Spirulina subsalsa PCC 9445: one gene and its partner. The protein of the gene in region 1 binds, or shares a complex with, the protein of each later gene. Links are inferred from orthologs where the notes say so. Each region holds a gene or a part of one and is shown on either strand. Other genes may lie near its edges.

Region 1 (15,492 bases):
TTCCTTTTTTAGAAAAGGCGATTAAAGGAGGGTTAGAAACGGGTGACTTAGAGTTTGCCTGTCATGCCGCTATTTTCTTTTGTGAACATCCCTTTTTTGCGGGGGAAGCTTTGATTAATGTCATCAAGCGGCAACGGTTTCATCTGCAATTAATTGAGAATTATAAACAAGAGTATCAACTGAATTATCTAACCATTATTACTCAAGTTGCATTGAACCTTCACCAAGCAGATAGTTTTCATGAGCTAATGGGTGAATTATTCGATGCGGAGCTAATGTTACCCCTCTTTTTAGATACCCAAAACATCAATTCTGCTTTTTATACGCTGTTTGGTCAATTAATCTTAGGCTATACCTTTAAACAGTATGATCAGGCCTTTGAAGCAGGTCAAAACGCTTGGCAATATCGAGCGCCCATTGTGGCTTTATTGGTGTTCAGTCAATATAGCTTCTATTTCAGCTTAACCCTGTTGGCTCGCTATCCTCTGAAGGCGGAAAAAACTCCCTCCCTCGCGGCGGATTTGGCTGTGCTGCAAGAGCATCAAAACCGCTTGCAAGGTTGGCAAAATCATGTTCCTGAAAATTATCAGAATAAATGTTTGTTGATTGAAGCCGAAAAAGCGAGAGTAGAGGGGCGATGTGTGGAGGCAATGGATTTGTACGATCAGGCGATCGCACAGGCCCAGGCTGCGGGCTTTGTCCAAGAGGAAGCCCTAGGCTATGAACGGGCTGGGGAGTTTTACCTTGCTTGGGGACGGGAGAAAATTGGTCGTTGGTACCTCACAGAAGCTTATTATGCCTATATTCGCTGGGGTGCGATCGCCAAAGTACGCGCCCTCGAAACCGAATATCCCCAAATCTTCGACCCCATCCGTCGTCAACAACGCCAAGTCACTAGCCCCCAACAAACCACCAGCATCATCACCACCAGCAGCAACACTAACATCATCGAACAGTTAGACCTCCCCACTATGATGGCGGCCACCCAAACCATCTCAACGGAAATGGTTCTCAGCCATCTGTTAGATAAATTCCTCCGCATTCTTATGGAAAATGCCGGGGCAAATTACGGAGTATTAATGCTCAACTCCGGGGAGCAAATCACCCTAGAAGCCGTTGCCCACCTCAACGACGAACAACTGAATATTCGGCAAACCATCCCCCTGGATATTCACCAGACCTTACCCCAGACGATTCTGCAATACGTCCGACGCACCCAAGAAACCATCGTGTTAGATCAGGCCTATCGCAACGGACGCTTTACCGAAGACCCCTATATTAAGCAAAATCAAGTCTGTTCCGTCCTCTGCACGGCGATTCTCTATCAAGGACAACTCAAAGGGCTGATTTATCTCGAAAATCGTCAACTCCCCGAAACCTTCACCCATGAACGCTGTCTCGTCCTCGACCTCCTGACGACTCAGGCCGCCATTTCCATCACCAATGCTCAACTCTACGAACAGGTGGAACACTATGCTCAAACCTTAGAAAAAAAAGTTCAGGAGCGAACGGAACAATTAACCCTGAAAAACGCACAACTCCAAGGCGAAATAGAACGCCGTCAAGCGGTAGAAGAAGCTTTAACTGAAGCCAACGCCCAGTTAAATCGCTTGGCCTCCTTGGATGGTTTAACTCAAGTGGCCAATCGTCGGGCTTTTGATGCCTATTTAGCCCAAGAGTGGAGCGAGGCGCAACAAACACAACAACCCATTGCCCTGATTCTCTGCGATGTAGACGAGTTCAAAGCTTATAATGACACCTATGGTCATGTTTTAGGCGATCGCTGCCTAGTGGATATTGCCGAGGTCTTACAGCAACAACTCCCTCGCCCCACAGGTTTAGTCGCCCGCTACGGAGGGGAAGAATTCGCCCTCATTTTGCCCGGTTTTGATAGCCCTGCCGCCATAGCCCTCACCGAGCAAATCCAACAAGCCCTACAAAGTCTATCCATTCCCCACGAAGCCTCAACCGTGAGCGATGCTGTCACCCTCAGTCTAGGGATTGCCGCCCTCATTCCCCCAGAGGGAGGCGCTCCGAGTCTGTTAATTGAAGAGGCAGACCAAGCGCTGTATAGGGCGAAAAACCAAGGCCGGAATCAGTATCAAGTTAGTTAGGGCTTGCTGAATAACTCTACTTGTGGGGTTAGGGAACAGGGAACGGGAGCAGGGGAGAATTGATAATTATTCCCTATCACCTATTACCTATTCCCGACTCCCGATTCCCGACTCCCGATTCCCGATTCCCTATTTCCTCTCAATCAAAACTATCATCATCCTCCAATCCCGGCCGAGGAATAGCGGGGAGTTGACGACGATTTAAGCGCCGGAGTGCGAAACCACTCAAAACCGCCACAATGAGAGAACACCACCCGGTTAAAGGTTGTAATAATAAAAAGCCGCCGATGGTGAACATTGAACCAAACAAAAGTAACGTCGCTGTCACCACGCGCAAGGCATCCAGACTTAAATCTTGACCGGGTAAAATCCCCGTCCGTAATCGTTGCCTGTGCCAACCTAACCCACTGGGGCGGACTTGGCGATAAAATGCGTCTAGGGTTGCGTCGGACTCCGGAGGGGTGAGGAACATCACGGTAATCCAGACTAAAGCGGTGAGGCCGGAAATCACCATTAAACGCACGCCGAAATCTGGGATAAGTTCATTCAGTACCGGGGAAGTGCTGGTGATTAAACCAATAACAAATCCGCACAACATGGCGGCTAATTCCGCCGCCGCATTAATCCGCCACCAAAACCAGCGCAAGATTAAAACTAAACCGGGGCCAGTGCCAATGGCAATCACTAAACGGAAAACGGTGGCCACATCGGTAGCATAAAAGGCCGCAATTGCCCCGAATACGGTCACTAGGACGGAGGAAAGCCGCCCCATGAGGACTAACTCCTGTTGGTCGGCATTGGGGCGTAGAAAACGCAAATAGAGGTCATTGGTGAGGTAGGACGCGCCCCAGTTGATGGAGGTGGAGACGGTACTCATGAAGGCGGCAATGAGGGAGGCGACGACTAAGCCTAGTAGACCGACGGGGAGGAAGTCTAACATGAGTCTAGGATAGCCTAGTTCGCGATCGCCTAAATCGGGATAAATCACCACGGCCACCAAGGCCACCACCACCCAGGGCCAAGTTCTCACCACATAATGGAGGAGGTTAAAAAACCAGGCCGCTTTTTCCGCTTCCTCTTCATCCTTGGCGGCCGCCAATCGTTGGATAAACTCACCCCCCCCATCACTACGCCGAAAAGACCACCACTGCACGAATAAATAAGCCGAAAAGGTCGAGGCCGTAATCCCGGCCGTATCACTCCACGTTAGATTCAGATGAAAGGGAACAAAGGCTAAAACATCAATATCCGTCGCTTGCTGCACGGCCGGAATGAGTTCCCCCATCCCCCCCACATGATTCACCGCAATCACCGCGACAATTATTGCCCCAAACAAAGCCAGGAAAAACTGGAAAAAGTCCGTAGCGACGACTCCCCACAATCCAGAAAAACCGGAGTAAATAAGCACAAACACACTCACCCCGATGACACTCCACAGCTTGAGATTGTCTCCCGGAGTGATGCCCAAACTTTGCCACAACTCTAGGGCATCCACCACCTTAACCATGGCTAACATCGCGTAGCCAATACCGATACAGTTAATCGGCACGGCAAATAAAAAGGCCTTAGTTCCCCGTAAAATGGCCGCCATTTTGCCCCCATAGCGCATTTCCGTAAGTTGGGCATCGGTGACAATTTCTGACCGTCTCCAGAGGCGGGCGAAAATATAAATCAGGACAACGTGGGCAATGCCAAAACTCCACCATTCCCAATTCCCGGCAATGCCTCGCGTAGCGACGACTCCGGCCACATAGAGGGGGGTGTCAATGGAAAAGGTGGTGGCCGCCATGCTGGTTCCGGCTAACCACCAAGGCAAGGAGCGCCCGGAAACAAAGAAATCGACTAAACTTTTAGAACCTTGGCGGGAGAGGAATAAACCCACCCCCATGGTCAAGGCTAAATAGGCTGAAATAATCCACCAATCCAATGCTTGCATAGTTTCTCTTATGCCAATTTAACTTGAGTTGTGTGCAGTAGGGGAAGGTTTGGGGCACAGGGAACAGGGAACAGGGAACAGGGGAAATTCAGGCTTTTGCCCTCAAGTCTTTTAGGGTCTGCTGAATATCTCTCTAAGCACTGTTTAATAAGGTTTTCAGCCGTTTTGAGAGCGAGAAAGTGCAAGGTTTTAGCGATAAAGAATCCAAAAGGCTTGCTTTTTTCCGACTCTCTCTCCCCCTTCTCCCCTCTCCCCCTTCCCGTTCCCTAACCCCACGAGTAGAGTTATTCAGCAAAACCTATTTAATTTGGTGTTAGATTTGCCTGAATGCGGGCGTTTGGTTGATTGAACCCAAAAAAATTGGAGTACAGCAGCGCTATACCCCAACTTAGCTAAGGGAAAAAGACTTTTACTTATAAAGTTCGGTGGAAAGGCGGAAGGCCAAGATTCCGGGAATCAAAGCAATCACGAGAGCAACCAGAACTTGTGTATCGGATAAGGGCATGGTTCGATGAATCTCCTTATTGAACAGATAATTTATTCCCCACTTTGCGTTAAGATTGCCCCTTTCTGAGCGCAATCGTTACAAAAATAAATATAAAATTCAGGTTTTGGGGGTCTAGAATTTGGCTGGTCTTAACCCGGTCTTATTAAGGAGATAATCTCCCGATTAGTTATATTTGCTACATTTAGAGAGTTGGAGTCTCTGGTTGAAGGGAACGGGGAGTCGGGGAACAGGACATCTAAAATAGTGAACCATCTCTTCTCTTTGAGACGCGGCGGGTTCTTGTAGCGTGGCAGAGGAAAAACAGACTGAAAAACGTTGTGGTTTAGGTTCGCAAAGTGAGAGGCGAATTGGGGGGAGCGAGCTAGATTTTGCAGTTAGAGGTCAAACCTTATGAAACGGCGCAATTTTTTGGGTTACGCACTGCTTTTTCTGGCGGGATGTAGTGCTAGTCAGCCTTTGTCGAATGCTTTAGGGAGTCGGGAGAAACTCCGATTCACGGTGACGGATTTAAGCAGTGTGGAGGAACTAGAACAGTATTATGGGGAGTTCCGAACGGCCTTAGCGGGTATTCTTAACCTGCCTATTGAATGGTATGCCGTGCCTAATTTTATGGCGGCGGCTGTTGCGTTACAAAATGACCAGGTGGATTTTGTCTTAGCGGGGCCGTCGGAATATGTGACGATTCATGCCCGGACGAATGCAATTCCCCTTGTGGGGGTGACTCGCCCCAATTATTATTCTTTGCTCTCTGTGCGGGCAGGGAGCGAAATAGAGCGGGTGGAAGACTTGAAGGATAAAACCATCGCTATGTGGTCGATTGGGTCTACCAGTGGTCATCTGGGGCCGACTAAATTATTGATTGATGGGGGGTTAGACCCTAAAACCGATGTCAAGATTGAAATGTTGCGGGGGGAAGGACTAGATGCCTTGAAGGAGGGACGGGTGGATGCTTGGGGGGGAACGTTTTTGCGCTACCAAAATCATTTGCAACAACGGGGATGGTCTGAGGAGGACTTTCGGGTTTTGGTGCGGGGGGCGCTGTTGCCCAATGATTTGTTTATGCTGAGTAGTCGGTTTTCTGAGGCGGAAGTGCAGGAGTTGCGATCGCAAATTCTCGCCCATCAAGACTCCCTTCTCGCTAGTTTAGCAGAAGCCGACGATGACAAGTATGTAGGGGCAGAGTTTGTCGAAGCCAAAGATGAAGATTACAACATGGTGCGGGAAGTCTACCAAGCTATTGGTCAAGGAGAGTTCTTATAATCATGGCTGTTTTTAATGTTCCAGACGGTAGAATCAAGTCTACCCTAAGCTTTCCTCGCTGGATGCTCAAAACTAAGAGTATCAATCGCCGTTTTGGTATAGCCAAAAAAATTGGCTATGGCTACGCTGTGGTGATTGTGATTGCTGTTTGTGGCATTGGAGCCGGGTTAGTATTTGGCGACTACTATCAAAAAAAAGCCCAAGAACGCTTAATCCTAGCCCATCGTCAACATATCTTAATTCAAGAACTCGAAAGTGCCGTTTTTCAGGTTCGTCTCCATCCTCAACAATTAATGACGGTGTTAGGGGATTCTCTTTGGTTTGAGTATGAAGTGAATCAGTTTAAAAGCCATGTCGAAGAATCTCAAATCCTAATTCGGGAGTTAGAAGGCTTTATTACCAGCGATGAAACCGATATTGTGGTTGACTCCCAGAGTTTTCAAGGGGTTTTGCAAAGCTATGAACACACGATTGAGGGGTATGATCATTTGATGACGGAGTTATGGGGCAATTTTGACCCCCTTCGTTTATCTGAGGAAGAGCTTCCCGCCGCCCAGCGCCTAGTGTTAAACCGCGTCACCCAAGCCGATTTTAAGCATTTGCGCGTCCAGTTAGAACGCCACTCAGAACATCTGACGCGCATTGCTCAAAGAGCCAGTCTTCAAGCCACAGAAGCGAATTTACAACTTTTGGCCGCTAATCAATTGCGCTTGCGTGTCATTGTTGCCAGTCTGTTCCTGTTTACCAGTTTAGCCGCTTGGTTGGCTTGGCGAACCAGTCGAACTATTGCCGAACCTGTAGAAAAGGTGACTCATCTCGCCCAACGAGTGGTTAAAGAGGGCAATTTTCACCTGCGGAGTAATGTTCGCAGTCAGGATGAGGTGGAAATGTTGGCGACTGCACTCAATCAGTTAATTCAGTGGATGGGGGACTATACGCAACAGTTGCAAGAAGCCCAAGAAACCTTAGAGGAACGAGTTCAAGAACGCACTCAAGAATTACAGAAAACTCTCCAGAATTTGAAATCTACCCAAGCCCAGTTAATTCAGTCAGAAAAAATGTCTAGTTTGGGGCAAATGGTGGCGGGAGTTGCCCATGAGATTAATAATCCCATTAATTTTATTCACGGGAATTTACTACACTTGGAACAGTACAGTCAGAGCTTATTTGATGTGATTAGCTATTATCAACACAAGTATTCTGAGGTGGATTCTGAATTAGAGGAATTATTAGAAGAAAGTGACTTATATTTTATTCAACAAGATTTGCCCCAAATTATTCAATCCATGAAAATGGGGAGTAGTCGCATTAAGAATATTATTCTCTCTTTGCGCAATTTCTCCCGTTTAGATGAGGCGGCGATGAAAGAGGTAGATATTCATGACGGGCTAGAAAATACGATAATGTTGTTAAACAATAAACTACAACATCAAAAAATTGAAATCATTAAAAACTATGCAAAGTTACCCCATATTTTGTGTTATCCTGCCCAACTTAATCAAGTTTTTATGAATATTGTTAGTAATGCGGTAGATGCTTTAAATGAAGGAAATAGTTTAGTTAAAAAAATCTGGATTACAACATCATTAGGTGAACAAAATAATTCAAAGCCTAAAATTATTGTTCAGATCAAAGATAATGGCAATGGGATTAAGTCTGAGGTAAAAGCCAAGTTATTTGATCCTTTTTTTACCACCAAACCAGTGGGAAAAGGGACAGGGTTAGGGTTAACGGTTTGTTATCAAATTATTGAACAACATCAAGGGACTATTGATGTTTTTTCTGAGGTAGGATCTGGGACAGAGTTTGTGATTTCGCTCCCACTTGCGCCAGAACAGATATGAGTAGCCCACAAAGGAATGGGGAGTTCCCGGCAATTTTTTTGAAAAGCCGTAGTGAATAACACCAATGGGTGGGTTAAGAGGGGAGCGACTTCCAAAAGGTGCGATACAATAGGACGGTTTCATCCTCATTCCTCCAACTCGGGGCAATTCCTGCGGACTCCTAGAATTCGGAGAATGAGTCACTCGATCAAGTAGGCAGGAATCAGGGTGTTAGGTTAGTTGCGTACAGTTATTATGGTTGAACAGGTTTTATGACTTTTTCTTGGCAAACGATTGGGACGGTTCTTTGTTGTGGTGTGGTGATGGGGGTTGGTAGTCCTGCGATCGCCCAACGGATAACCCCCCATGATGCTAGGGTGGAAAATACCCTAAATCTGATTGCCCAGTCTGCGATTCCCTCTGGGTGGCAGGTGATTCAGGGGAATGGGGTAGCGTTAGCCCTCCCGAATAGTTATTATGGCGGAAATCCCAGTACGGATTTAGAACGGATTGAAGAGCAACTGGGGGAAGTGATTCCCGACTCCGCCCAACGGGTGAATATTATTCGCCAAAGTCCCATCCCCTTTGCTCTGGTGGCGTTTCATTCTCAGGTGGATTCTCAAGGGACTTTAGCCAGTGTTAATATCACTTCTGCTCCCATTCCCCCCAATACAGAGATTTCAACTTATTTGGATGCAACGGCGGAATTGTTGAGTCAGCGCTTTGAGGTCTTGCAACGAGAAATTGTCCGGGTGAATAATATCTCATCGGGTCGTATTGTCACTCAAGCGAGTATCACGACCCAAGACAATGAAAAGCAAGAATTACAGCAGTTGTTGTATCTAATTCCGGGACGAGATCGGGTTTATATTGTGGTGTTCTCGTCTAGTGTGGTCAGTTTCCCTCAGCAGTTGCCTGTGTTTGAGCAAAGTATTGAAACCTTGGCGTTTTAGGTAGGGCTTGCTGAATAAATAAGGGAATTGGGAGTCGGGAGTCGGGAGTCGGTGATAGGGAATAGGGAATAGGGAATAGGGAATAATTAGGGCTTGCTGAATAAGTCCGAGAGTTGGGGAATCGGGAGTCGGGAGTCGGGAGTCGGGAGTCGGGAATAGGCAATCGTGCCAGTTTTAGATGATCTGTTCCCTGTTAAGAGTTCCCTGTTCCCTTGTTGAGCCTAGCATAGGCGTGTTATTCAGCAGACCCTAATTATCAATTCTCCCCTGCTCCCCTGCTCCCCTGCCCCCCTGCTCCCCCTCCCCCCTGTTCCCCCTTCCCCGTTCCCTGTTCCCTATTAAACTACAGCCTACCCATGCCCGAAACTGCCCTCTCTGTTGCCGGACTCACTCAATACCTAAAAGACTTACTCGAAGAAGACCCCCAACTCCAACAACTTTGGGTCATGGGGGATGTGACCAGCCTGCATAATCATGTCAGTGGTCTGTTTTTTACCCTGAGTGATTCCGAGGGGATGGCCGCCATGAAGTGCGTGGTTTGGGGGAGTTTGCGCGATCGCCTGATCCAAATCCCCAAAGTCGGCCAACAAGTCTGTGTCCTCGGTAGCGTCCAACTCTTCACCAAGCGGGGAGAATATCAACTCAGAACCCTGCAAATCCTACCGATGGGGGAAGGATTACAAGCCCTGCGCGCCAATCAACTCAAAGCCCGTTTAGCCGCCGAAGGCTTCTTTGACCCTGCCCGCAAGCGCCCCCTCCCCCCCTACCCTAAACAAATCGCCGTCGTCACCTCCCCCACCGCCGCCGCTTGGGGGGATATTCAACGCACCCTAGAACAACGGAATCCGGGGGTGAGGGTGTTATTCTCCCCCGCCATTGTACAAGGGGATCTCGCCCCCGCCTCCATTGCTAAAGCCCTCGCCCGAGTCGAACGGGATAATCGCGCCGAGTTAATCATTCTGGCGCGGGGGGGTGGTGCGGTGGAAGATTTGGACTGTTTTAATGATGAACGAGTGGTGCGGGCGATCGCACTCTGTGAGCGCCCCGTCATTACAGGCATTGGACACCAACGGGATGAATGCCTCGCCGATCTCGTCGCCGACCTCGCCGCCCACACCCCCACCGCCGCCGCCGAGTTTGCCATCCCTCCCATCGCCCAACTCTACCAAGCCCACCAACAACGACAACAGGCCCTCACCCGCGCCCTAGTCCGCCGTTTTGAACAAGAAAGCCAACACCTCCAAAGCCTAAAACAGCGACTTATGGAACTCCCCGCCCACAGTCGCCCCCTCCAACAAGCCCAGACCCGTCTCCACCTCTGCCAAGAAAAACTTGCCGCCCTCAATCCCCAAGCCGTCCTAGAACGGGGTTATGCCCTCGCCCGCCAAGAGAATGGCGCGCTGGTGCGTTCCCCAGAGGACGTGAGTTCCGGGCAAATTCTAACCTTGCAACTCCCTCGCGGTCGGATTACCGTGCAAGTGATTCAAGACCAGGGGTAATTCCACCCAAAACGTCGTCCCTACCCCCACCTGACTTTCCACCCGAATCGTCCCCCCGTGGGCTTCCGCGCAATGTTTGGCGATCGCCAACCCCAAACCCGTCCCCGTAATATGCCCCACATTGCGCCCCCGATAGAACGGTTGGAATAGCTTGATCTGATCCTCCCAAGGAATACCAATCCCGCGATCGCGCACTTCAAACAAAACCGACTCCTCCCCCACCTGCACCTCAAACTCCACCATTGCCTCTTCGGGAGAATACTTAATCCCATTCGAGAGCAAATTCTCTAAAATATGCCGCAATAACCGCCGATCCCACAGGCCTTGAGGATGCTCTCCCTGCCAAGAAAACCGCACCCGCTTCATGCCAACACTCCCCTCCAACTCCTCCACCAAACCCCAGCAGAACTCCTGTAACGACAACGGCAACAACTCACAAGGCAACTGCTCCATCTCCGCCTTGCCAATCAACAGCACCTCATCCAACAACTGCGCCATACTCTTACTCGCCAGACGAATCTGTTGGAACAAGCGGATTTTTTTATCCTCCGTCAACCGATCCTGATTATCCTGCAACAACCCCGCCGACAATAAAATAGTATTCAACGGATTGCGGAAATCATGGGACAACATCGACACAAACTCCGACTTGAGTTGATTCTGTTGTTGCGCCGCCAACAACAGCGCCACCTTCTCCTCAATCTGGCTTTCTAGTGCCTCGTGACTCTCCCGCAAAGACTCCAGCGCCCGTTTCCGTTCCACCGCATAAATTAACGCCCGGATTAATGTCTCGGTATTATTCACCTGACGCTTCACTAAATAATCCTGCGCCCCCCGACGCATGGCCTCCCGCGCCAAATCTTGATCATTCGTATTCGTCAACACCACAATCGGCACATGAGGCGCACACACCGCCAAGGGAGACATAGCCGCCAAACCCTGACTATCTGGCAGCGTTAAATCCAGTAAAATCACATCAAAGGCCACCTCACCCAGCTTAATTAAAGCCTCCTTCAGTCGCTTAACATGAACCAGACGGCAGGAAACCGAGTGAGAGTCATTGAGAAGCTCACGTAACAATCTGGCTTCAGCCAAGTTGTCCTCAATCAGTAAGATATTTAGGGAACTTGCAGGCATAGTTTTCGGGGGGCGCAATTTCTCCTTAATGATGTTGGCTAAACCTCAGGCCGCACCTCCAGATTGATTGCTCAAGGATCAAGGTTGTTCTCAATCCCTATTATAAAATTAACTTGAAAAATAGTCCGATCTTGGATTCTTTTTGAGATAATTCCACATTTTGAGATCCCCCCAGACTCTTTTCAACTAAGGGGTTCTCGGTAAAATTGTGAGCGTGAGAATTCACCGGGTTGATGGGAAAGCAACCTAGAAGGAGTTCCCGCAAAATAACCCCTAGAGCCGCTTCAAAGTCAAGAGTATTTAAGCTTAACTTTCTGAAGGTAGCGTCACAGTTTTTAACCAAAAATCCTCAATTCCCTTCACAATTTCAAACAACTCGTTCAGGTTTCGAGACTTGGTAATATAACAATTCACGTGCAACTCATAACTCTGGGCAATGTCATCTTCATTATGAGAAGTCGTTAACACCACCACCGGAATCCGTTTCAAATTAGGATCCGACTTAATTTCCGCCAATACTTCTCGCCCATCCTTGCGCGGTAAATTCAAATCCAAGAGAATTAAATCCGGTCGGGGGGAATCTATATATTCCCCCTCATGACGTAAATAAGCCATTGCGTCCATCCCATTACGCACCGTAATCACTTCATGGGGGACTGTGCTATGTTTTAACGCTTCTTGGATTAAACGAATATCCGCCCGATTATCCTCAACCAAAAATATTGTTTTGCAGATTGCGCTCTTTGCGTCGTCGCTCACGATCACGTCCTCCTATGGGAATCGTAAAATAGAATGTTGCGCCCTGTCCCAGTTCCGACTCTACCCAAATCCGGCCGCGGTGACATTCGATGATTTTCTTACAGATCGCTAGTCCCATGCCTGTTCCGGGGTACTCATCCCGGGTATGGAGACGTTGGAAAATGACAAAAATCCGTTCAGCAAATTGGGGATCTAAACCCATCCCATTATCCTGAACCGAAAACAGCCATTCTTCCTCAAGTCGGTGCGCCCCAATATGAATCACCGGAGGGGCCTCGCTGCGGAATTTAATCGCGTTGACAATCAGATTCTGGAACAACTGCATTAATTGCGTCCCATCGGCCGTTACCATGGGTAAGGAATCATAGGTAATAGTCGCCTGATTCTCCGCAATGCGCCCCCGTAGGTTGCCCAGCGCCCGTTTTAAAGCCAGTTCAACCTCGGTGAGTTCAAATTCAATGCCCTTCATATCCACCCGGGAATAGGCCAAAACATCATCAATCAGGGTCTGCATTAAACTCACCCCTTCCACGGCAAAATCAATGAATTCGTGGGCATCTTCATCCAATTGCTGGTTATACCGCAAGGCTAACAGTTGGACATAATTCGCCACTTGGTTCAAAGGTTCTTGTAGGTCATGGGAGGCCACATAGGCGAATTTCCGCAATTCGGCGTTAGATCGTTCTAAATCTTGGGCGAGTTGGGCTAACTCATCGGCCTGACGCAGAACAATGTTCACAATGGCCTTGCGCAGTCCTAGGGCGGCCTTCACTTCTACCCCTTGCCACGGCAGGGATTTCAGACGGACGGTTTCTTTCCACAGTTCAAAGGATTTGCGGGGGGACAGTTTGACGGTATCCGCTTCTTGGGTGGTTTCGTAGGCCTTACCGGGATCTCCCCCCCAGTTGACGGTTTGAATGACTTCAGGACGGAACCACAACACATAATTCTGTTTGGAAATGGGAATAGCTAACAGACCACTGGCTACGTCTTTAAAGGTTTCTGCGTCGGAATACCAGCGCGCTAAGGAGTCGGTGCAGAAGATTTCCCGATCTTCCATGTTTTTACTCAACCATTGCACTAAAAAGTTGAGGTCTTCGGCTTTAGGGACATTACCTAGGGTGATATACTGACCGCCTAAACAAATAGCGGCCCCTTGAGCGTTGGTGAGGTCTAATAAATTGGGCTGATGTTTGACTAATCCTTCCACAAAGTTGTCGTCTTGTCCCATGTGGTCAATGAGACGGGTTTGAATCGAGGCTAATTTGAGGTGATAATCATGGTCGGCGGTTTCTTCTCGGGCGGAAATTTCGGCAAAAATCACCTGACCGAGGAATTCGCAGGCTTTGCGCAGTTCGTAGGAGATAAATTTAGGGGTGCGGTGATGACAGGCAATTAGGCCCCACAGTTCCCCGTCTTGAATGAGGGAAATGGTGAGGGATGCCCCAACTCCCATATTGTGCAAATATTCGAGGTGACAGGTGGAGGGACTGCGTAAAATAGAATAGGTGAGGTCAATGGGGCGATCGCTTACCGGATGAATCGTCGGCACCAAAGAGACGGGAGTCGTCCAAGCATCCGGGATCTGGCGAATCACATTAGAAGCAAATAACTTGCGCGCCTGTTTGGGAATATCCGACTCTGGATAATGTAATCCTAAATACGGCTCTAACTCAGGAATCTTATCCTCTGCAATCACCACCCCATGACCATCCTCCTCAAACTTGTATAACATCACCCGGTCAAAGTCTGTCACTTTGCGCACTTCCTGCACAATGACTTGACAAAATTCCTCTAATGTGCGTGTTTTCTCCAGTTGATAAATGGAGGTTTTGGCGAGGTGATAAAAACTCAAAAAAGGAATGTTTTCCTGAGAAATAGCGGGTTCTAATTCAAGGATTAAATAGCCTTCAGGATTGCGGTGAAAGACCGCATCAAAAACCATATATTCATCGCCCTTTGTCCTTGCCCAAACTTTGCTAGGATTCACCCAATCAAAGTTATCTTCAGTCAATCCTATTTTTAAGGGTTCTATTTGCACCGAATCGAGGACATCTTCCAGATTTTTATGCAGAACTTGATCCGGTGAAACTCCTAAAATAGCTCGGGTGTTACTGCTGACTTGCAGAATTTTGAGATCCGGTTCACCCAGCACAAAAACTAATCCGTGGGGTTGGATTTGGCTAATCAAGTGAATGGGTTCTTCGGTTAAATTAACGAAGTTGTGCGTTTGGACTTGTAAGGGACTAATAACCATAGGTTTTAGTGGGTTTAAGGGAGGTAGTTAGGGCATAAAGGACGGTTTTATGTTGGCGGTTTTAGGTTGATGGTTTTAGGTTGACGATGAACCGAGGAAAAATAGATAAGTGGTGATTCTATTTAGCTTCCTTCCCCCAGTATAACTTAACTTTTTTGTTCAGGTCGGGATTGATGGCGGGATAGAAAAAGTTTGAATAACGCAACATTTTTGTTACGTTTTTTCGTGTAAATACACAAAAATTTAGGTTTTGTTATTAATATTTACCGTTTGTAGTTGCGCTTTAGCGCCCTAGATTTGAGGGCTAAAGCCCAACAACAAGCAATCTCTCCCCGTTTGTAGTTGCGCTTTAGCGCCCTAGATTGAGGGCTGAAGCCCAACAACAAGCAATCTCTCCCCGTTTGTAGTTGCGCTTTAGCGCCCTAGATTGAGGGCTGAAGCCCAACAACAAGCAATCTCTGCCGCTTAGAGTGGAGGCAGAGCCTCCAAGAGAGCGTTACTTGGCTCTGCCAAGTAACGAGGATGAGAGGGTGAATTCCTGTTCCCTGTTCCCTGTTGCTAAAAAATGAAAGGATTGCGTTGCATGGGTCGTAAATTAACCTGACATTGGGGCGGGTCAGGTAGGGTGCTATAATTGCAGGAATATAGGGCTAAACAACGGGGTTCAGAATTAAAGACACGCAACTCATACCCGTATTGTCTAGCCACAGCACCAAAACGGTTAACAAAACGGTATTGCTGCATATAGTCCATTTGCGCCCAAAGTTGGCGATTTACCACTAAGTCTAGACGTTTTTGTTCAGGAAAAGCCAGCCAATCTTGTAGTAGTTTACCCTCCCCATACTGTTCATAAGTCCACCATAAACTTGGGGTAGTTAGTGCTTCTTGGGAAATAGTCTCTGGGGTAATAATCCCTTGTTTTATTAAATTTTCTCGTTCTCTTCGTTGGATGAAATTAGAGTTAATACTACATTGATTCAGGGATTGAGTAAAACTATCCCAAAAAGGATCATTACTGGCCGGAATAAATTCGAGGAGGTAGGGATTTTGGCTGGGGATGGGGGGAGATATGGCAGGGGGAGAATTTTGGGCAATGGTGGGAGTAATGGGGGAGAATAGGAGTCCCATCACTAGCATTACTGTAGAGTATTTCATTATTGCTCTTTGGTTCATGATAATCACTCCTATAGCAATCCTCTTTAAACTGATGACTAATCTAGGAGGGTGAAAGTTCACAAACTGGCAC
Region 2 (15,520 bases), 2.7 Mb from region 1 along the record:
GTGCGATCGCAACGTCTCGCTGAACAGTTGAAACGCCTAGGCATAGACCCCGATTAAACCGCCCTTTTTTGTGCTGCATCATCTCAACGTCTCCCAATCCCCCCAGCAGCGCAACACCACATCCCGACTCCCCACCGCTAAGGCCCCGATATAATCCGGGGCCGGAGTCAGATGATAGAGGGACCAATCGGCCGGGGTTTCGCTAGAATGGGCAAGGTGCAGGATTTCCACAGGGGCATCCGGTAAACAAGACACTTCAACCTGCTTTAAGCCTTTAATCCCCTCCCCCGTTGCCTTTAAATAGGCCTCTTTGCGCGTCCAAGCTTGGAAAAAGGCCGTTTCGGCCAGGGTTCCCTCTAGGGCGGCAATTTGGGCGGCCTCGCGGGGGGTAAAGAAGCGTTGCGCCAGTTGGACAACGTTGGCAATGGGGCGCAAATGTTCTAGGTCTACACCAATGGGATAGCGGGGTGTGATACTGTACAGGGCTAACTGGTGGGAGTGGGAAAGGTTGAAGGAAAGGGAAAAATCAGTCAAACTAGGTTTACCGTTGGGGGTGTAGCTAAACTGGAGACGGTGGGGGGAGGTGGCGAGGTAGTGGGCGAGGAGGAGACGCAAACAGCCGCGACTGATTTGGAAAGAGACGCGATCGCGCTCCAAAGCATAACGAGTCGCTCTAGCTTGTTCGTCGGGGGAAAGCAGGGAAATCAGTTGAGGCAGGGGGAAGGGGGGATGAAGTAAGGAAACTTGCCAGAGGTGAATTTCGTTTAAGGGTAAGGAAAGACTCATCAAGACGGTGCAGATTAACGAATAGAAGCCCTAGTGTAATCATAGAATATGGCTGGTATGAGGCGAGGCTAAAATCATGACGCAATTTCCCAACTCTGAACCAACTCCAGAATCTCAGGCAGGCTCCAGACGGTTTCGCCGCTTAGGGATGGCCTTGGGTGTCGTGCTGTTGGTGGGGGCGGGGGCGAGTCTCCCGGTGATTTGGCTTCTCCTACAACAACTGTTACGGCCCTTTGTGATGGCACAGTTGACGGAAACCCTGGAACGCCCCCTAGAATTGGGCAATGTTCAGGGTTTTTCTCCCGTTCATCTCCGTTTTGGGGAAACCCAAATCCCCGCCACAGCAGGAGATGCAGATTTTGCGACGGTGGAACGGGTCACGGTGCGCTTTAATCCTGTGGGGATGTTGGCAGCGCGTCAGATTGTTTTAGATGTGAGTTTGGAAGGGGCGCAGGTTTATTTAGAGCAGGATGAGACGGGAAAATGGCTCAATTTGCCGGAGTTTCCCCAACGGGAGGAGGACACAAAGGCCCTAGTTCGGGTGGAACGGATTCGCTTACGAGAGGCTACCGCAACGGTGGCCGCCCGTTCTCCCCAAGGTGAGTTAAATCCGCCCTTTGCGGTGAGAGTGCGGGAGGGGGATATTCACCTCGGGGAGGAGTACAACACAGCGCGGGGAGAGTTGGCTGGGGATGTGTTAACGGGGGGGAGTTTTGCCCTGCAAGCGGAGTTAGAGAATCTTAGGGAGTTTCGCAGTCCCCAAGTGCGGGGGAAGGGAAATGTGCGGTTACAGGCGATCGCACTTTCCGCCCTCCAACAATCCTTTCTCGCCCAATTACCCCTACAAGTCGAAACCGGACAAGTCGGGGGTAACTTCACCGTCGAGATTGCCGGAGATCCCTTTAATCTAGACAGTTTACCTCAACTCAATGGTTTATTAACCCTTGATAACCTAACCCTCCTCCTCGACGATTTAAAGCCCCATCTCACCGTCGCTCAAGGCCAGATCCGTTTACAGGGAAATCGAGCCGAATTAGAAGACTTTGAGGCCGCCCTAGGGGAAATTGAGGCCATCCTAGGGGGATCCATCTCCCCTCAATCCGGCTTTGACCTCCACGGCAAAATCCCCGCCCTCACCGTCCCCAACTTCTTCCAAACCTTTGAACTCACCCCCCCAGACTTTACCCTAACTGGCACCCTAGAACTAGAAGGACAACTCACCGGCCCATTTAATCAAGGAGTCATTACCGCCAGCGTCCGTCAAACCTGCCCCACAGGGAATAAACTATCCTCCGCCACCTTTTGCGGCCTCACCATCGACCGGGTGCGAGTTCTCGCCCAAGCCGATGTCACCCTAAACTTAGGCGAAGAACGAGGCCAGCTTGAACGCTTAGAAATTGTCCCCACATTAGGGGGTAAAATCACCGGAACGGGAACTGTGAACTGGGGAGAACCCAACACCGCCTTAGTGCAGTTGTCCGGGGTTGATTTACCCGGCCAGCGCCTCGCCCGTCTCTACAATTTAAACCTTCCCCTCCCCCTAGAATCCCTTGAAGTTCAAGCCCAAGCCCTCATCCCCCTTGATAACTGGCAAAATTTGCGGGCAACGGTGACCAGTAACACCCTCCTAGGAGGGGGACAAGTGACCGTCCGCGACCTACAGATAGAAGATCAACGCTGGCAGGGCGTTGTACAAGCCCAAGGAGTCCGCTTAGGAGACTTATTGCCCCTCCCTGACTTCGCTCAAGGCCAAATCGGAGCCGCCAACGCCCAGTTACAAGTAGCCGGCCCCCTGCAACAATTCGCCCTCAATCGTCTGGAAGTACAGGGCAGCGCCAACCTCAGCCTAAGTGGAGGGACTGCCCAACTCACAGCCCTTCAAGTCTCCCAAGGGCGCTGGCAAACTAACTTACGGGCGAGTAATATTAATCTGCACAACAGGGAACAGGGAACGGGGAACAGGGAACAGGGAATCCGGAACAAGGTCATTACCGGCACCGCCAGCGCTAACCTCCAACTCACTGGCTCCCTTGAATCCTTTACCCCCGACACCCTCACCGCCCAAGGACAAGCCAGCCTAAACCTAGCCGGGGGAACCCTGCAAGCCCAAGGCCTCACCTTCCGCAACAATCAACTCCGCACTACCCTCCGTTCCCAAGGCGTACAAGTGGGACGCATCACCCCCCACCTCCTCCCCCCTAACCTCGCCTTACCCCCCTTGGGAACCCTAGATGGGGAGTTAGAAGTCTCCAGCCAGTTAGAGATAGGGACTCAACCTGATTCCCCACTCCTCACCTTAGAAAACCTCCAAGCCACCGGAAACATGGGAGTTGGTGTCGGAGGGGGACGAGTTAGCACCTCGCGCCTCACCCTCACCGGGCAAACCCTCACCGCCGATGTTCAAGCGACCGGAGTTACCCTCGCAGCCGTGAGTCAAAATCTCCCCCGGGCGCTCAACCCCTCCCAATTGGGTGTAGCATCAGGCAGCGCCCAACTGCGCGCCAACCTAAACACCCTAACCGATGCCCAGAGTTGGAACGCCCAAGGGAGCGCCACCGTGCAACAGGTGGGAGGGGGACAGGTGGCCGCCCGTTTCCAACTCAACCAAGGAAACTGGCAAGGACAAGTTAATCTGGCGGCCGTCCAACCCCATCGCCTCACTCCCCAACTCTCCCCAGAATGGCTGGAAACCGCCAGCGCCTCCCTAGATGTAGCCGGAAATTTAAGGGACTTGACATTGGGCGCAATTCGTGCATCCGGTTCAGCCCGTTTAGGCGTAGCTGGGGGACAGGTACAGGCCAACCAGATCCAACTGAGTGGGGGCAACCTGACCGCCCAACTCCTGCCCCAAGGGGTACAACTGGGGAGGATTACGCCCCAACTGCGGGGGAGTTTAGGGGGAGAATTGACCGTTGGGGCTAGGGTGGCCGATTTCCAAGTGGGCAACACCCAAGCCACCGGGCAGATCCGCCTGAGTCAAGGGGTTTCCCTGATCACCGACCCCCTCAACGCCCAATTCGCTTGGGATGGGCAACAGTTAAATCTGCAACAAGTCCAGGCCGGCCAACAGTTGACCGCCCAAGGGACAGTTAATCTGGATGGGCAGGCCCTACAACGAGGGGACTTTAGCCCCAATGTAGTCCAACAGTTTAATCTCGCCCTGGCGTTGAATCATCTGCCCCTCAACCGGATTCCCCAAGAAATCGCCGCCTTAGACCCAGAACTCCTCGCCCTCGCTGGAACCGCCAGTTTTAACGGACAACTGTCCGGCACCCTCAACCAACCCCAAATTCAGGGCAGCTTGGCTTTAAACAACCTCGCCGTGAATGATTTGGCCTTTGACCCCACCCTAGCCGGATCCCTGCGTATTATCGCCGGACAGGGAGGCGTGGTGGACTTACAGGGAACCCGACAAGATAGAGTCTATGCCGAGTTAGGCCCTGGCTACCTCCCCACGACCTTTGATCTCCGCCTTAATGCCATTGCCGCCACAGGTGAAACTACAGGGAATCTCCTCACCGCCCAAGTGGAACAATTTCCCCTTGCCCTCGCCAAGTCCCTCATCCCCCTCCATCTCCTGCCCCCCACCGTTGCCACCCAGCCTTTAAGTGGGGATTTAGCAGGGGAGGTCAATCTCAACTGGGCAACGGGGGATCTAGTGAGTCATCTTGCCATTACTCAACCCACCCTCGGCCCTCTCTCTGGGCAACAGTTCACCGGAACCCTCCAATGGCGTAATGGCATCCTCGCCCTAGAAGAGGGACAATTCCGCAACGGAACCACCACCTACAACCTCAACGCCCAAGTTACCCCCTTAAGCCCTAACCCCCAATTCCAAGCCGCCCTAGGGGTGGAAAATGGGGATTTACAGGATGTCGTCACCACCCTTAACCTCTTTGACCTCGTAGACCTGACCAACCTCGCCCAAACCTTCCAAACCCCCCCCGACCAATTTGGCCGCGCTGTTGACCTGAACACGGTGGGGGTGGGCGACCCGAACACCACCGTTTACAACCAACTGCGCCGTCTCTCGGAAATTATCGCCCTGCAAAACCAACAGGCAGCCGCCAATCAGCCCCCCGTTCCCTTACCCCCCCTTGCTGAAGTTCAAGGGCAATTTAACGGCACCCTTACCGCCTCTGGTGCCCTCCAAGGGGGGTTAGAAGGGATTCAGGCGAATTTTGACCTGAGCGGCGAAAGCTGGTACTGGGGTTTCTATAATCTCGACTCTGTAGTAGCCCAAGGAGAATTAAATAATGGGGTGGTGCGAGTCTTGCCCCTAGAAATTGCCTTGGGTGGGGGAGAAATTGCCTTTAGTGGAGCCTTTGGGGGGGAAACCATCTCTGGTCAACTACAAATCACCGACCTCCCCATTGCTGAACTGCAAGAATTCCTCCCCCTCCCCCCCGACATTGGCTTTGATGGCACCCTGAACGCCAGCGCCACCCTAGGCGGCACTCGCGCCAATCCCCAAGCGAGGGGTCGCCTTGACCTACTCAATGCCAGTGTCAACGATACCCCTATTTCTAAGGCCACGGGCAGCTTTAACTACAGCAACGCCCGCCTACAATTCTCTGGTCGCAGTGTTCTAAGTACCGATGGAACCCCCCTCACTTTAGCGGGAGTTATCCCCTATCAACTGCCTCTCCCGGAAACCCTCCCCCCCCAAGATAATAGTCTTGAAATCACGGCTAAAGTCCAAGATGATGGCCTGGCACTGTTGAATATCGTCACCCGTCAACAACTGGTCTGGCAGGATGGGGAGGGGGAAGTTGACCTCAAAATTGCTGGAGCCATTGACCCTGAAACGGGACAATTAAGCCGCCTCAATGCCCAAGGGTTGGCCATTTTAGAAAATGGGGTGATTAGCTCTGAATTCCTCCAAGACTCTATCACTGACCTCAACGGCATTATCCAGTTTAATTTTGACAATATCGCGGTAGAATCCCTCTCCGGTAATTTTGGGGGCGGGGAAATCTTCGTCCGGGGTATCCTGCCCACAACGACTCCCCTCACAGATTCGGAAGAATCTCTTACTGTCTCCCTCGGCAAACTGGGGGTTAATGTGAAAGGGTTGCTGACTGGGGAAGTGCAAGGGGATCTGGTGATTGGGGGCAGTGTGTTAGAACCGCAAATTTCCGGGGATGTTGCTGTTGCCAATGGTCGCCTTGACCTCCTTGGGGCGGCGACGACTGGGGGCGGTGTGGGCAATGGCAATGGTCAAGGGGCGATTAATCAAGTCCAGTTGAATAATTTGCGCTTAACGTTAGGGGATAATTTTGTGATTCAACAACAACCCTTGTTAGAATTCTTTGCTCAAGGGAGTTTAGTGGCCAATGGCAATCTGTTGAATCCTTCCCCAGAGGGGGTGATTGAATTGCAACAAGGCACGATTAACTTGTTTACGAGTCAACTCCGGTTAGATCGCAACTATGAAAACACGGCCCGCTTTACGCCCCAAAGTGGTTTAGACCCTCAATTAGATATTCGCTTGGTGGGGGCGATTTTAGAGGCAGACCGTCGGGGTTATGTGGCGGATCCCTATGCTTCGGAAGTAGTGGATAATCCTATTGATGTGGGGACGGTGCGCACGATTCGCGTCGCGGCTCAAGTGCAAGGGTCTGCCCAAGAATTAGCCCGCAGTTTGGACACTTCCTCCAGCACGGGATCTGCGCCCTCGCGGGATATTCTGACCCTCACGAGTAGTCCTAACCGTTCCCAGACGGAGATTGTGGCGCTGTTGGGGGGTGGGTTTATTAATGCGGTGGCTGGGGGAGATAGTACGGCGTTGGTGGGGGGATTGGCGAATTTAGCGAGTAATGCCCTGTTGGGGGATGTGTTTAGTGAGGTACAGAGTGCGTTTGGTTTAAGTGAGTTTCGGATTTTCCCGGCGGAAGTGATTGATGAGGAGCGGGGCCGGACGGGAACGTTAGGTGTGGCGGTGGAGTTGGGGAAAGATATCGGCCGCAATTTCTCGGTGTCGGTGTTGCAGTATATCACGCCACCGGAACAGCCGACTCGTTTTAATGTGCGCTATCGGATTAATGAGAATTTTGTGCTGCGGGGGTCTACGGGGCTAACGGGGGAAGGTCGGGCTTCGTTGGAGTTTGAGTCGCGGTTTTAAGGAGTTATGGGGTTTACGGTGTGGGGGCTAGGACAAAGGGCTTAACTTGTCAGCCTTGCCTATTACCTATTCCCTAGCTGAACTGATATGATTTTTGGGGCAAGGTTGATCAAGGTCAACCCTTGAATGAGCCAGCCCAATCGTTGTTAATTATGTCCTACTGCCTTGGAGTGACTTCATGGATTTAGCTCGGATTCCCGCTCAACCCAAACCCGGTTTAATTAATGTTTTAATTGAAATTCCTGCCGGGAGTAAGAATAAATACGAATTTGACAAAGACCTGAACGCCTTCGCCTTAGATCGGGTGCTTTACTCTTCTGTTCAGTACCCCTATGACTACGGCTTTGTTCCCAATACCCTCGCCGATGATGGCGATCCCCTTGATGGTATGGTCATCATGGATCAACCCACTTTTCCGGGCTGTGTCATTGCCGCTCGTCCCATTGGAATGTTAGAAATGATTGATGGCGGCGATCGCGACGAAAAAATCCTCTGCGTCCCTGACAAAGACCCCCGCTATAGCCAAATCACCTCCCTTGAACAAATTTCCCCCCACCGTCTGGATGAAATTGCTGAGTTTTTCCGGACTTATAAAAACTTAGAAAACAAAGTCACCGAGATTTTAGGCTGGAAAGGACTCAACGAAGTCGGCCCCTTGATTGAAAAGTGCATCCAAGCCGGTAGCAAATAAACAATCTTAAGGTACAGTTAGCTTATGGGCTAGGACTCACTCTTGTGACCTAACTCACAAGCTAACAATCCGAGTCGCGCTAGTATTGGAAAAATCCCAGCTAGAAATTCCCGACTTACTCAAGGGTGCTAGTAGATTTAAAATAAAGAGCAAGGCAAATCCTTCACTCACGGTAACACTTGAGGAAGACCCGCCCCAACTCGGCTTATATTTTTCACCCCGAACTTTTTCAGTTCTCGGTTTTTGGACTCTTAGGGCATCAGGGTAAAAGCCCATCAGGGCAAAAGCCCATCAGGGCAAAAGTCCATTAGGGCAAAAAAAGCCGGACAAAAACTTGACTCGTCCGTGAATAGCTCACCGTTGAGCCTCCTTCTGTCCTAAGATAGAAAAAGTTTCGGGAGAATTACAGGGGAAGCGAACGAAAAGATATACTTTGAGATAGCTGCTAACCCAAGGCTATTCCGCCTATTTAGAGTGAACAATGTCACCCAATTCCCAGCCAGCAGCAACCAATGAGAAAATGCCAAACAGCCATGTCCAGGAGGAGAGCCTTGCTGTGAGCTTTGATGTTCAGTTTTGGGGCGTTAGAAATCAGATTGCGACTCCAGGCAAAGACACAGTGCGCTATGGTGGGAATACTTCCTGCGTAGAAATGCGAATTGGGGAGGCACGTCTGATCTTTGACGGAGGAACAGGTTTGCGCGCCCTAGGCAACAGTCTTCTCAGTCAAATGCCTGTCGAAGCCCATATGTTTTTTACCCATTGTCATTGGGATAGGATACAAGGTTTTCCCTTCTTTGTCCCCGCCTTTATCCCCATTAATCACTTCCACATCTATGGGGCTGAAGCGTCTAACGGCTCTACTTTTAAACAACGCCTCAGTGGACAAATGCTTGGTCCCAACTTCCCTGTTCCTATCCAAGTGATGCAGTCAAAATTAGAATTCCATGACATTCATTGGCAGGATAAATGTGTAGTGGGAGAAGGTATTGTCATCGAAACCTACATTTTGAATCGCGAACATCGCTCTATCGGTTATCGAGTTATTAGTCAAGGCAAATGCGTAGTTTACGCCATGACTCCTGATTATTTTACTGAAGAACATCACTCTAACTGGTTAGATTTAATCCGTCAGGCTGATTTATTATTATTAGCCGCTCCTGAAAATATTCCTCAGTTTCACTCGCCACCGAAACCTGAAGACATGAACAATCCTGTGGAGGGATTTTGGGAAAAAGGGATTAAAGTTGCTCAAGAGTTGGGCGTGAAACAAGTGATTATGTCTCTACATCACCCTGAGCATAATGATGATTATTTAGATTTAATGGAAAGTAAAATGCAGCAAAGTTTCCCCAATGCAACTTTTGCCAAAGAAGGAATGATCATAGCCTTGTGATGATCATATTCCTTCTAAAGTCAATTATTCTCAAGACAAATCATGTCCGAGTGGAACTACGAAACAACAGTTCAGGAAATAGAGACAATCATTCAACAAATTGAATCCGGTTATCTGCCTCTCGAAGGGATTTTTGAGCAGTTTGAGGAGGCCGTGCAGCAGCTCAAAAAATGTGAAAATTTTTTAAGCCAAGGTCAGGAACGGATGACGTTACTCATTGAGACACTAGAAGATGAGGACTTACCATTAGATTAGTTTGGGCCGGCTGAATAAGTCCGGGAGTCGGGTGTCGAGGAATCAAGAATTATTCGCTATTCCCTGTTCCCTACCCCAGTTATTCAGCAAGCCCTAGTTAATTTAGTGGAGAAAATGACGAATTCCCGTCAATACCATGACTAAACCTAGCTCATTAGCTGCTGCGATGGAATCTTGATCTCGAATTGAACCGCCGGGCTGAATAATGGTTTTAATGCCAGCGGCCGCCGCAGACCGTACTGAGTCATCAAAGGGGAAAAAGCCATCACTGGCTAAACAGGCACCTTGAGCAGCTTCTCCGGCTTGTTCTAGAGCGATTTTCGCCGCCCCTACCCGGTTCATTTGTCCGGCACCTACTCCCAACGTGACGCGATCGCGAGTAATAACAATGGCATTGGATTTAACGTGCTTCGCCACCTTCCAAGCAAACAGCATTTCCGCTAATTCCGCCTCGCTGGGTTTCTTCTCCGTCACCAGTTGCCACTCATCGGGTAAATCCACCCGATCATCAGTATCCTGAACCAAAAAGCCCCCCGCAATCACCTTAACCGTTGTCGCCGTCCCCGTCATCAAATCCGGCAACACCAACACCCGCAACTTAGACTTCTTGGCGAGAATTGCCTTCGCTTCCGGCGTACAATCTGGGGCAACAATACATTCTAAAAAGGTTTTCGTCATGGCCTGGGCTGTTGCCCCATCAATGGCTTGGTTTAACGCCACAATGCCCCCAAACGCCGAAGTAGAATCAGCATTAAAAGCCTTGTCGTAAGCTTCCGCTAAGGTTGCCCCCATAGCCACCCCGCAAGGATTGGTATGTTTCAACACCGCGGCCGCCGGTTCCCCCGTAAACTCCCGAATAATCCGCCTAGCGGCCTCCAAATCCACCAAATTGTTATAACTCAATTCCTTACCCTGTAACTTAATCGCCCCCGTCCAACCGTCCTCACTGGTTTTATACCAACTGGCGGGCTGATGGGGGTTTTCGCCGTAGCGTAGGGTTTGAATCGGAGTTCCTGACAGGGTAAAGGGGGCGGGATTCTCGGTAATTTGGGCAAAATAAGCCGAAATAGCCCGATCATAGGCCGCCGTCATCATAAACCCTTCCATTGCCCTCCCTTGGCGGAATTCAGGGGATACAGTACCGCCACCGTTGCGCAATTCAGTTAAGTAGTCTTCATAGCGGGCAGGATTACAGAGTACCGTTAAATGGGCGTAATTTTTGGCGGCAGCGCGGAGGAGGGTGGGGCCGCCAATATCAATATTTTCGATGGCATCGGCTACGGTGACATCGGGTTTCGCAATGGTTTGTTCAAAGGGGTAGAGATTGACGACGACTAAATCCAGAGGACGGATATTATTGTTGGCTAAGTCGGCTAAATCGGCTTCTAAATCCCGACGGGCTAAGATTCCCCCATGAATGCGGGGGTGTAGGGTTTTCACTCGTCCGCCGAGAATTTCGGGTGAACCCGTATAATCACTGACTTTTTTTACCGGAATCCCCGCTTCTTGCAGGACTTTTGCCGTGCCACCACTACTGATGAGTTCAAAGTCGAAGTTGTCCACCAATTGACGGGCTAACTCGACGATTCCGGTTTTGTCACTGACGCTGAGTAGGGCTAGTTTCCCCATGATGATTCTCCACAATACGGCAAGTGGTTATTATGGGGCTAAAATGTCCCACTTTGGGAATTTGCAAGGGAAGTTTTAACTTCTGTGGGTGGGTTAATGCTCTCCGGGATTGATTCTCCCCCGTTACAATAAAATGAGTCCTGATTTACTACAGAACGATGGTTCAAACCCCCATCCCTTCTAACCTCCTTTACCCCGATTCCGATGGTAAACCGATGGCTGAGAACACCCTTCAGTATCGCTGGATTGTCCGCTTAGTCTCCAATCTCAAGGAACTGCTCAAAGATGAAATTGCCTTTGTCGCGGGGGATTTACTCTGGTATCCTGTGCTAGTTCAGCGCCCCCCTGTACCCTGTCAAGCGCCCGATGCTATGGTGGTTTTAGGTCGTCCTGATGGGGACAGAGGGAGTTATAAACAGTGGGAAGAGGAAGATATTGCTCCGCAGGTGGTGTTTGAAGTGCTTTCCCCCAGTAATACCACCACGGAAATGGCTGCTAAACAACGGTTTTATGAAGAGTATGGGGTGTTAGAGATGTATTTTTATAATCCCCAATCCCATGATTTTTGGGGGTTTGAACGGGAGAGGATTGAGGAGAGTTTTCGTTTAATTACGCCCCTTCATTTGCCTTGGACTTCCCCTCTGTTGAACATTCGTTTTGAACTTTCGGGGGAGGGGTTAGTGATTTATCATCCTAACGGAGAACCGTTTAAGGAGCCGGGGGATTGGTTTGGGGAACGGAATTTGGCGCAACAACAACGAGATTTAGCCTTTGCTAAACTCGAAGAACTGGGAATTGACCCAGAAACCCTCTAATCTAGGTTTAAGGTGTAGAGCAGTCCCTCAATCCCCCGTTACAATAAAATGAGTCCTGATTTACTACAGAACGATGGTTCAAACCCCCATCCCTTCTAACCTCCTTTACCCCGATTCCGATGGTAAACCGATGGCTGAGAACACCCTTCAGTATCGCTGGATTGTCCGCTTAGTCTCCAATCTCAAGGAACTGCTCAAAGATGAAATTGCCTTTGTCGCGGGGGATTTACTCTGGTATCCTGTGCTAGTTCAGCGCCCCCCTGTACCCTGTCAAGCGCTCGATGCTATGGTGGTTTTAGGTCGTCCTGATGGGGACAGAGGGAGTTATAAACAGTGGGAAGAGGAAGATATTGCTCCGCAGGTGGTGTTTGAAGTGCTTTCCCCCAGTAATACCACCACGGAAATGGCTGCTAAACAACGGTTTTATGAAGAGTATGGGGTGTTAGAGATGTATTTTTATAATCCCCAATCCCATGATTTTTGGGGGTTTGAACGGGAGAGGATTGAGGAAAGTTTTCGCTTAATTACGCCCCTTCATTTGCCTTGGACTTCCCCTCTGTTGAACATTCGTTTTGAACTGTCGGGGGAGGGGTTAGTGATTTATCATCCTAACGGAGAACCGTTTAAGGAACCGGGGGATTGGTTTGGGGAACGGAATTTGTTGCAACAACAACGGGATTTAGCCCAACAGGAACGGGATTTATTGCAAGAACAACGGAATTTAGCCCAACAGGAACGGGATTTGGCGCAACAGGAACGCGATCGCGCCCTCGCTAAACTCCGGGAACTCGGAATTGACCCAGAAAACCTCTAATCTAGGTTTAAGGTGTAGAGCAGTCCCTCAATCCCCCGTTACAATAAAATGAGTCCTGATTTACTACAGAACGATGGTTCAAACCCCCATCCCTTCTAACCTCCTTTACCCCGATTCCGATGGTAAACCGATGGCTGAGAACACCCTTCAGTATCGCTGGATTGTCCGCTTAGTCTCCAATCTCAAGGAACTGCTCAAAGATGAAATCGCCTTTGTCGCGGGGGATTTACTCTGGTATCCTGTGCTAGTTCAGCGCCCCCCTGTACCCTGTCAAGCGCCCGATGCTATGGTGGTTTTAGGTCGTCCTGATGGGGACAGAGGGAGTTATAAACAGTGGGAAGAGGAAGATATTGCTCCGCAGGTGGTGTTTGAAGTGCTTTCCCCCAGTAATACCACCGTAGAAATGGCCGCTAAACAACGGTTTTATGAAGAGTATGGGGTGTTAGAGATGTATTTTTATAATCCCCAATCCCATGATTTTTGGGGGTTTGAACGGGAGAGGATTGGGGAAAGTTTTCGCTTAATTACGCCCCTTCATTTGCCTTGGACTTCCCCTCTGTTGAACATTCGCTTTGAACTGTCGGGGGAGGGGTTAGTGATTTATCATCCTAACGGAGAACCGTTTAAAGAACCGGGGGATTGGTTTGGGGAACGGAATTTGTTGCAACAACAACGGGATTTAGCCCAACAGGAACGCGATCGCGCCCTCGCTAAACTGCGAGAACTCGGCATTGACCCAGAAACCCTCTAAGTCTTAGGCTGAGGGAAAGCCCACCCTCCTTTTATGTTAAACCCCAAGTTTCGCCCCTCTAACAGGAATCGTCGGATATTCATGGCGATTCTCGTTTGTCTGCTCCCCTTTCTGTTAGCGTTGGGTTTAGCTTTACTTGTTCCCTCTCCCCCCCGATTGGATATGACCCTAGCTTCTTCTGCCGAACTCTTAACGGATCCCTTTTTACAATATCCCACCTCCGATTCTGTGCGGGTGGTATGGTTTACTGAGTTTCCGGGGGTGCGGCACTGGGTCAATTATGGGCGTGATTTGGAGTTAAAGGCGATCGCAACCAGCCAAAAACTCAGTCGTCTGCGAGAAGATACCCGTTCCAGAATTCCCACCCCCCCCACTCAACCCACCTTTCGCCCCATTTGGCGACACGAAGCCCTTATCACCCCCCTCACCCCCGGTCAACGTCTCCCCTACCAAGTCACCAGTCTTAAAACCCCAGAAGATCCCCTTTATAGCGCCGTCTTCACCCTCACCCCCACCCCACCCCCCGGCACCCCCCTAAAAATCCTCCTCACCTCCGATCATCAACTCATGCCCATGACGGCCGCCAATCTGCAAAAAGTGGTCGAAACCATAGGCTTTATTGACGGCGTATTCTTGGCCGGAGACTTAACCAATATACCCGACCGGGCCTCAGAATGGTTTGATGATCAACGAGGAGGAGCCTTTTTCCCCTGCTTACAAGGACGCGCTCAATATACCCTCGAAAAAAACGAACAAACCACCCTCTATCAAGGCGGGCAAATTATTCAAAATGCCCCCCTATTTCCCGCCCTAGGTAATCATGAAGTCATGGGACGTTTTTCCATGACCGAACCCCTCGGAGAACAGTTCAATCATGCTTATCCCCGCGAACAAGCAGAAGCCCATTATGCCCAACAATTCGCCAACTTAAACATCGCCGAAGATCCCACTTTTAAAGCTGCTTGGATTAAAGCCAATTCCTTTAATACTGATACCTACGAAGAAATATTTAGCCTACCGGAACATAGTCCGGGGGGTAAGAAATACTACGCCATTACCTTTGGGGATGTGCGCTTAATTGTGCTTTATATCACCAACATCTGGCGGGTTCCCAGCCTAGACGATACCGCATTAAGCCGCTACCGTGAACCAACCTATAACCTCCAAAACCCAGAAAAATGGGGTTATGGACAGCATATTTTTGAATCCATCCAACCCGGTAGTTCTCAATATGAATGGTTAATAAATGAACTAGACAGCCCAGAATTCAAACGGGCTAAATATAAAATTGTCATGTTCCATCATCCCCCCCACACACTCGGCGGAAATATCGTCCCCGCCTATACCAATCCGCGACAAACGATTCTCACTGACCCCACCGGGCAAGTGCAGAAAGTACGCTATGAATACCCACTAGAAGATGATCATATTATACAACACTTAGAGCCATTATTAACAGAAAAAGGCGTGCATTTAGTCTATTATGGTCACTCCCATTTATGGAATCGTTTCCGCAACAAAGCCGGAGTAAACTTTCTTGAATCCTCCAACATTGGCAATAGTTACGGGGCTTATTTCAGCGACGAAAAAAGACCCATTCCTGAAGGATATCAAGCAACCTATGTAGCCACCGGAAATCCCAACGGTTTAGAGCCAATTGTTCCGACAATTGACCCTCTATTCGATGAGCAAGGGCAACCCTTACCCTATATTGCCAGTAATGACATTACCGTATTTAGCATTTTAGACACCCAAAAAGGAACCATCAGTAGTTATCGTTTTGATACCAGACAACCCATGACCCAAGTTGTCAAATTTGATGAATTTGATGTGCGCTGAAACGTGAAATATAACCAGGGCATACGGAAATGGGCGCAAAACTAGGGAAAATAGAGCAGGGTTAATCACAACCACTCTGCTTACACCATCCATGATTTATTTTAAACTGGTTGCCACTGCGATTATCTGGGGGGGGACATTTATTGCCGGACGGATTATAGTTCAGGCGCTCCATCCCTTTTCTGCCGCCTTCTGTCGCTTCGCCCTCGCGAGTTTTTGCCTCGCCCTCCTCACCTACCATGTAGAACAGAAATTCCCCCGTGTCCGGTGGTCCCAAATGATTGGGCTGGTTGTGTTGGGGTTAACAGGGGTTTTTGCGTACAATACTTTCTTTTTTTGGGGTTTGCAAACTACCCCCGCCAGTCGTGCCTCATTGATTATTGCCCTCAATCCCATTGCAGTCGCTCTTGCTTCAGCCAT

What was found.
Region 2: the proteins of xseA (region 1) and xseB are in contact, whole or in part, in a cryo-EM structure (PDB 8TXR), measured with the Escherichia coli proteins. The link is inferred for Spirulina subsalsa PCC 9445 from one-to-one orthologs.

Annotation. Positions count from the first base shown.
Region 1 is NZ_JH980292.1:1,533,232-1,548,723, reverse strand. The notes cover bases 8,177-11,021. They hold xseA (exodeoxyribonuclease VII large subunit), read left to right. Parts: upstream 8,177-8,950; coding sequence 8,951-10,093; downstream 10,094-11,021. Other genes in these bases: SPI9445_RS0107190 (ATP-binding response regulator), read right to left, coding at 10,034-11,021; SPI9445_RS0107200 (hypothetical protein), read left to right, coding at 8,177-8,594. Outside these bases: SPI9445_RS24715 (diguanylate cyclase domain-containing protein), read left to right, coding at 1-2,114; SPI9445_RS0107215 (sodium:solute symporter family protein), read right to left, coding at 2,254-4,050; psaM (photosystem I reaction center subunit XII), read right to left, coding at 4,460-4,555; SPI9445_RS0107210 (PhnD/SsuA/transferrin family substrate-binding protein), read left to right, coding at 4,949-5,818; SPI9445_RS0107205 (sensor histidine kinase), read left to right, coding at 5,821-7,662; more of SPI9445_RS0107200, read left to right, coding at 7,914-8,176; more of SPI9445_RS0107190, read right to left, coding at 11,022-11,230; SPI9445_RS0107180 (response regulator), read right to left, coding at 11,537-11,947; SPI9445_RS0107175 (sensor histidine kinase), read right to left, coding at 11,940-14,246; SPI9445_RS27400 (hypothetical protein), read right to left, coding at 14,805-15,401. UniProt on the Escherichia coli protein: Bidirectionally degrades single-stranded DNA into large acid-insoluble oligonucleotides, which are then degraded further into small acid-soluble oligonucleotides.
Region 2 is NZ_JH980292.1:4,232,156-4,247,675, reverse strand. The notes cover bases 7,773-10,645. They hold xseB (exodeoxyribonuclease VII small subunit), read left to right. Parts: upstream 7,773-9,039; coding sequence 9,040-9,252; downstream 9,253-10,645. Other genes in these bases: purH (bifunctional phosphoribosylaminoimidazolecarboxamide formyltransferase/IMP cyclohydrolase), read right to left, coding at 9,355-10,645; SPI9445_RS0119410 (MBL fold metallo-hydrolase), read left to right, coding at 8,122-8,997. In the rest of the region: SPI9445_RS0119430 (Uma2 family endonuclease), read left to right, coding at 1-57; SPI9445_RS0119425 (4'-phosphopantetheinyl transferase family protein), read right to left, coding at 79-786; SPI9445_RS0119420 (translocation/assembly module TamB domain-containing protein), read left to right, coding at 863-6,910; SPI9445_RS0119415 (inorganic diphosphatase), read left to right, coding at 7,089-7,601; more of purH, read right to left, coding at 10,646-10,881; SPI9445_RS0119395 (Uma2 family endonuclease), read left to right, coding at 11,040-11,696; SPI9445_RS0119390 (Uma2 family endonuclease), read left to right, coding at 11,770-12,510; SPI9445_RS0119385 (Uma2 family endonuclease), read left to right, coding at 12,584-13,261; SPI9445_RS0119380 (metallophosphoesterase family protein), read left to right, coding at 13,343-15,100; SPI9445_RS0119375 (DMT family transporter), read left to right, coding at 15,192-15,520. UniProt on the Escherichia coli protein: Bidirectionally degrades single-stranded DNA into large acid-insoluble oligonucleotides, which are then degraded further into small acid-soluble oligonucleotides.